Undibacterium sp. 5I1: one gene and its partner. Each later gene encodes a partner of the first gene's protein in a complex. Links are inferred from orthologs where the notes say so. Each region holds a gene or a part of one and is shown in the gene's direction. Other genes may lie near its edges.

Evidence for each region.
Region 2: the proteins of fliM (region 1) and cheY are in contact, whole or in part, in a crystal structure (PDB 1F4V), measured with the Escherichia coli proteins. The link is inferred for Undibacterium sp. 5I1 from one-to-one orthologs.

Annotation. Positions count from the first base shown.
Region 1 is NZ_JAVIWI010000001.1:565,005-568,620, reverse strand. What follows is about bases 690-3,602. They hold fliM (flagellar motor switch protein FliM), read left to right. Parts: upstream 690-1,604; coding sequence 1,605-2,600; downstream 2,601-3,602. Other genes in these bases: fliO (flagellar biosynthetic protein FliO), read left to right, coding at 3,044-3,565; fliN (flagellar motor switch protein FliN), read left to right, coding at 2,613-3,047; fliL (flagellar basal body-associated protein FliL), read left to right, coding at 1,066-1,575; RGU72_RS02405 (flagellar hook-length control protein FliK), read left to right, coding at 690-715. Outside these bases: more of RGU72_RS02405, read left to right, coding at 1-689. UniProt on the Escherichia coli protein: FliM is one of three proteins (FliG, FliN, FliM) that forms the rotor-mounted switch complex (C ring), located at the base of the basal body.
Region 2 is NZ_JAVIWI010000001.1:1,568,142-1,571,262, reverse strand. Bases 1-2,770 are described here. They hold cheY (chemotaxis response regulator CheY), read left to right. Parts: upstream 1-1,072; coding sequence 1,073-1,468; downstream 1,469-2,770. Other genes in these bases: RGU72_RS07010 (EAL and HDOD domain-containing protein), read left to right, coding at 1,703-2,770; RGU72_RS07020 (chemotaxis response regulator protein-glutamate methylesterase), read left to right, coding at 1-973. In the rest of the region: more of RGU72_RS07010, read left to right, coding at 2,771-2,917. UniProt on the Escherichia coli protein: Involved in the transmission of sensory signals from the chemoreceptors to the flagellar motors.

The DNA of each region.
Region 1 (3,616 bases):
TGTTGCCTCGATAACGCAGGGGACTGCGCAGCAAAATATCAAAAATACTAAGTCCGCGCTCAATAATAGCAATGCCATTACAGAAGACAAATCCCAAAAAACTGTGGCGTCACAAATAACCAATACGATTACTAATGCGATCGAAAATAACTCAGCTATAAAAACTGCCGGACTTGAGAAAATGCAAGATACAGCGGTTGCAATAGCACCAGCGCCTCAGAGCTTCGCTCAACAATTAGCGGTAAGTACTAATTCCGCTGCAGGCGCTGCAGCAGAACATCTCGCGCCACGAGTCGGCAGCCCGGCATGGGATCAGGCCGTGGGACAAAAAGTAGTCTGGATGGTCGCGGGCGGTCAGCAAACTGCGGAGCTGACGTTGAATCCACCTGATCTAGGGCCATTACGCGTCGTATTAAGCGTCAACAACGATCAGGCTAGCGCGACCTTTACATCGGCTCAGCCAGATGTCAGAGCAGCTTTAGAAGCTGCTTTGCCAAGACTACGCGAAATGATGAGTGATGCGGGAATGCAGTTATCTAATTTTTCTGTCAACTCACAGTCATTCCAGCAAGGAAACACGCCTCAAGACGGGCGACCTGGCTCGCAAAGATCGAATAACTCACAGACATCATCCAATGAATCAGGCATCTCCAGCCTGACATCCACCAAAACTAACGCATCAACTCCAGTTGGCATAGTTGATACTTTTGCTTAAAACTCATCGAAGAATTCATCTGAGAATTCAAGTAAGTTAAGCATGTAGAATGCGATAGATGGATTTATACAAAATTGCTCTCACAAGAGCTGAGCGATTCAGACAGTACTTGAGTAATCATCAGCGCTGCATGCCATTTGAGGCGATTTTGCGTCAGTCCTGAAAAGATAGTTGGTGCAAACTCATGCGCTACGCTATAAATTTAAACTAATTTAGTGGTAATTCATCTGAAATGAGAGAGATGGTCTGAAATAGCCCCTCTTTTTCGCAGATGAGATCGATAAATAATTACAGATAATGGCCTAATACATGCAATGTGCCTTTATGGCACATCCAGCGAGAGGAAAAAAATGTCGAAAGCACCAGCGAAGCCTGCAGCAGTAGCAGCAGATGCGCCACCAGTCAAAAAGTCTAAGAAAAAACTGATTATTATGATCGTAGCAGGTGTTCTGGTATTGGGTGGCGTCGGTGGCGGTGCTGCCATATTTTTAGCGAAAAAGAATGCCCCTTCTAAAGAAAAAGAACACAAAGCAGAGCCTGCCAAAGCACCGGTATTTTTGGCATTAGAGCCATTCACGGTCAACCTCCAATCGGATGCTGGAGATAAATATTTGCAAGTGAGTATGACGCTCAAAGTGCCGGACGAAGAACAAGTTAATTTGATCAAAACCAATATGCCACAGGTGCGCAGCAGGTTATTAATGTTACTGTCCAGCAAAGACTCCAACGAGATACTGACTGGTGATGGCAAGAAAAAACTGGTTGAAGAAATTATCGAACAAGTGAATTTACCATTCGCCCCAAAAGGTGAGCCGCAAAAAGCAAGTGATGTGTACTTCACTTCGTTTGTCATTCAATAAATAGTATTTTAAAAGTACGCCAATAAACTATGTCTGATAATTTTCTCTCACAGGAAGAAGTTGATGCCCTACTTAAGGGTGTCACGGGAGATCAGGATGACTCTCAATCGCAGGAGGACACCTCAGGTGTCCGCCCGTATAACCTTGCGACCCAAGAGCGTATTGTCCGCGGACGTATGCCAACGCTGGAGATCATCAACGAGCGTTTTGCGCGATTGTTGCGGATAGGTTTGTTCAATTTTTTACGCCGTAGTGCCGAGGTATCTGTCGGTACCGTGCGTGTATCCAAATATAGTGAATTTATCCGTAATCTGGTGGTACCGACCAATCTCAACCTGACGCACATGAAGCCCCTGCGCGGTACTTCTTTGATCGTGCTGGATCCGGGCTTGGTATTTTTATTAGTTGATAATTTATTCGGCGGCGATGGACGCTTTCATACCCGGGTTGAGGGGCGTGATTTTACTCAAACTGAGCAACGGATTATTCAGCGTATTTTAGAAATTATTTTTGAAACTTATGCCAAATCCTGGGAGCCGGTTTACCCAGTTGAATTTGAATATATTCGTTCCGAAATGAATACCCAGTTCGCCAATATTGCGACCCCAAATGAGGTCGTTGTCTCGACTACATTTACGATAGAACTTGGCCCCGTCAGTGGCGAAATGCATATGTGCATGCCCTACTCCATGATAGAACCGATCAGAGATATTCTGACCAGTAGCTTGCAAGGTGAAACGCTGGAGGTCGATAAGCGTTGGGTGCGTTTGATGACACAACAAATCCAAATTGCCGAAGTAGAAATCGTAGCCGATCTGGGCACGGCCAAGGTAACATTGGGCGATATTTTAAATATGAAAGAGGGCGATGTGATTCCGATTTCGATACCGGATATTGTGTCAGCCAAGGTAGATGGTACGCCAGTGATGGAATGCAAATACGGTGTATTTAATGGTCAATATGCTTTGCGTGTAGAAAAGCTGATTAGCTCCAGCGTCAGCGAAGTAGCGCAGGGAGAAAAATAATGGACGGTACAAATGGATGATACTAACGACACACCAATCAGTGAAGATGATTGGGGCGCGGCGATTGCAGAACAAGAGAAGGCAGATGCGGCAGCCGCTGCGGCTGCTAGTGCACCGCCTGCTGCTGGCGGTGGTGCGGCTATTTTTAAAGAATTTAGTGGCAAGGGCACGCATACCGAAACCCATAATGATATCGACTTCATCCTGGATATTCCGGTACAGCTCACGGTGGAATTAGGACGAACCAAAATCGCCATTAAAAATCTTTTGCAATTGGCACAAGGCTCGGTAGTGGAGCTAGATGGTATGGCCGGCGAACCGATGGATGTACTGGTCAATGGCTGTCTGATAGCGCAAGGCGAGGTGGTGGTGGTGAATGATAAATTCGGTATTCGCCTGACAGATATCGTGACGCCGGCCGAACGAATACGCAAACTCAATAAATGATCCGCTCCACTTTTCACTTGCAACGACATCGCTATTTTTGTGGTTCCCTATGCGGCACTTTTATTGGACTGCTGTTTGTCAGCGATCAGGCATGGGCATCGGCGGAAACCAAAGCGATTTCGCCGACAACTGGTTTTTTGCAAATTTTATTGGGCTTAGGCGCAGTACTGGCATTAATGTTATTTGCCGCATGGCTGTTCAAACGAATCGGCCCGGCAGTAACTGGAAATAAAATACCGGTGAATATTATCGGTGGCGTCAATGTTGGCAATCGTGAGCGCATCATGGTGGTGGAAGTGGCAGACCAATGGATCGTCGTTGGCGTAACCGCCCAGCAGATCACCACCTTATCAACCATGCCAAAACAAGAACAAATAGTTGCAGAGCAATTGGCAAAACAAACGAGTACTCAGGTAGCAAATCCTTTTTCGGCATGGTTGGCGAAAACGATAGAAAAGCGCAACAACGGTATTAATGGTGTGATTGGTAGTAGCAGTAACCATAAGGCGCCAGAATGATTTTTTTATCGGCTAAGTTACCAGCTAAGCTACAAGATCAATACGGTATGA
Region 2 (3,121 bases), 1.0 Mb from region 1 along the record:
CGATCCGTTGGTCGCCAGGGATTTGATCAAGCAAACAAATCCAGATGTTTTGACGCTTGATGTTGAAATGCCAAAGATGGATGGGCTAGATTTTTTAGAAAAACTCATGCGCCTTAGACCGATGCCAGTCATTATGGTTTCGTCTTTGACTGAGCGTGGATCTGAAATCACCATGCGAGCGCTAGAACTGGGCGCAGTCGATTTTGTTACCAAACCAAAGCTATCGATTCAAAGCGGTATGTTGGAATATGCAGAACTGATTGCCGATAAAATTCGTGCTGCTTCAAAGGCGCGAATTCGACCACGGGCAGTTCATGCAAGTGATTTGAATAAAGGTGACTTAACTGCACTGCCAATGGTGAAAAATCCGCTGACCAGTAGTGAAAAACTCATCATCATTGGCGCTTCTACTGGTGGAACAGAAGCGATCAAGAATTTTTTAGTTCAAATGCCCTCGGATTGCCCTGGGATTTTAATCACTCAACATATGCCTGAGGGTTTTACTCGTTCTTTCGCTAAAAGATTAGACGGGCTTTGTAAAATTTCAGTTAGTGAGGCCGCTGGTGGCGAGCGTGTATTGCCAGGACATGCTTATATTGCGCCTGGCCATTCCCACTTGCTTTTGGCCAGGAGTGGCGCAAATTATGTGACCCAGCTAGATGCCGGTCCTGCAGTGAACCGACATCGCCCCTCTGTAGATGTTTTGTTTCGCTCTGCGGCCACCTATGCCGGTAAAAATGCAGTTGGCGTTATTCTGACCGGAATGGGCAAGGATGGTGCTGTTGGTATGTTGGAGATGAAAAACGCAGGCGCCTATAATTTTGCCCAAGACGAAGCAACTTGTGTAGTATTTGGAATGCCTCGAGAAGCAATCGCAATCGGTGCGACACATGAAGTTGGTCCCTTAAATGAGTTGCCAACCAAGGTTTTGCATTATCTTGCGTTACACGGTAGTCGAGCCTTGCGCGTTTAAGTGAGCAAAATTCATATTCTTGTGGATTTTGCTCACCACTTTGTATTAATTTGACAGATAATGTTTATAACTATACTTAAAGAAATAATGGAGTAATTTATGGCCGATCAGAATCTCAAATTTTTAGTTGTTGATGACTTTTCAACGATGCGCCGTATTGTACGTAATTTGCTTAAAGAGCTTGGATACTCTAATGTCGATGAGGCAGAGGATGGTGCCATGGGATTAGCCAAATTGAAAAGTGGTGATTTCGATTTCGTGATTTCTGACTGGAATATGCCTAACATGGATGGGCTGACGATGTTGCAACACATTCGTGCTGATCCAGCGCTTGCTAAGTTGCCAGTATTAATGGTGACTGCCGAGGCGAAAAAAGAAAATATTATTGCGGCTGCTCAAGCAGGTGCAAATGGTTATGTTGTGAAACCATTTACAGCAGCGACTCTTGATGAGAAATTATCGAAAATTTTTGAAAAATTAGGAAAGCCTGCATAGCAGAACTTGTATTTATTAAGAAGTAAATATGAGTGTAGATATGGACAACACTATTCCATAAAATGAGCTCTGTACCAAAGTCGTTAATATGACCAGGCTGTTGCATGACAGCCGTCATCGTCTAAGCTTAGTTACCTGAACGAGCTGTGTAAGAATTGCTTGATAGCGTTGCTTTTTAATTACTGAATCTTGTATCTTTTTTTCTGTTTAATTCCACTATACCTATTGTGCCTTATGAGTGACGCTAATTTCATTGTAAGAGAGCCGTTGCTTGATCCCAAACAGCGCGTTATCGGCTTCCAGTTATCTTGGCAAAGTCCAAGTCAATCTGCGCCAATGAGTATTCAGGATCTGGATTCCTTGATGGAGTTTGTTGCTGAGAATTTGAACGATGAAGAAACTGGATTTTTACTAGGAGATAGCGTCTTATTTTTAGAGGCAGCGCCAGAACTATTGCTTACCGACGGCCTGAAATTATTACCACCTAAAAACACGGTATTGATATTGTCAAAACGTGATTTTACTAACCCGACTACCTTAGAGGCGATAAAAGAACTACGTGCTTTGGGTTATGGTATTTGTATGCGTGGCGCTGATCTGAGCACCTTGGAGAGATCTTTCTTCATGCAGATTTCTCATATTGAAGTCCAGTTGAACGCGTCTAACTTTGCATCTCAGGCAAAGGTGTATGCAGCGTTAAAACAATCCGCCATACATATGGTTGCTCGCAATGTGTCAACTTGGCAGGATTTTGATGCATGCTCTGCGCTTGGCTTAGAGTCGTTCGTTGGTAAGCTACATTTAACGCCTCGCCCTAGCGCGGACAAAAAAGGATTAAATACAGCGCAGACGACCATTTTGCAGTTAATGGAAATGATCAGGAAAAACGCTGACATTCAACAATTAGAATCTGTTGTAAAGAGAGATGCTACTTTAGCGTATAAATTATTGCGTTACATCAACTCTGCTGGTTTTGGTTTGCGTACAGAAGTGCAATCCCTCAAGCATGCTGTGCAGATACTAGGTTATAGCCCTTTATATCGCTGGCTATCTGTATTGCTGGCGACCGCAAGTACCAGCGGTTACTCACCAGTTTTATTAGAAACAGCCATTGTCCGTGGTCGATTTGCAGAGTTACTTGGACAGCCTCACATGTCCAAATCTGAAGCTGAAAATCTTTTCGTTGCCGGTATGTTCTCTTTGCTGGATAGATTGCTGGGCGTGCCTATGGATGAGGTTTTATCAACGATCCAATTACCAGAAGCTGTTACCGAAGCGCTGATTTCCAGAGGCGGAAGCTATGGCCCTTATTTGGCATTAGCCGAGGCTTGTGAGTTAAATAGTATGTTGGTTGGCTCTTTAGCAGAGTCGCTGCGTATTACACCAACAGATGTCAACACGGCACATCTTGCGGCTTTAGTTTGGGCTAAAAACATTGCCTCGCTTTAACAGAGGCAGGCAAAACAAGTCTTAATTACGATATCTTAATTGCAGAGATGAGGAGCCATGTTTTTCCTCATCTCGCGCAAGCTGTAACACTTCTTTTTTTAAATCAAAATTTTCCAGTAGAACAACGCAAGGCAGTTCGCCAAAGGTGCAATTGTAGGTGTAGCGTTTGTACTTAAACCGTGATGGCGTTAATCCCCTGGGCGC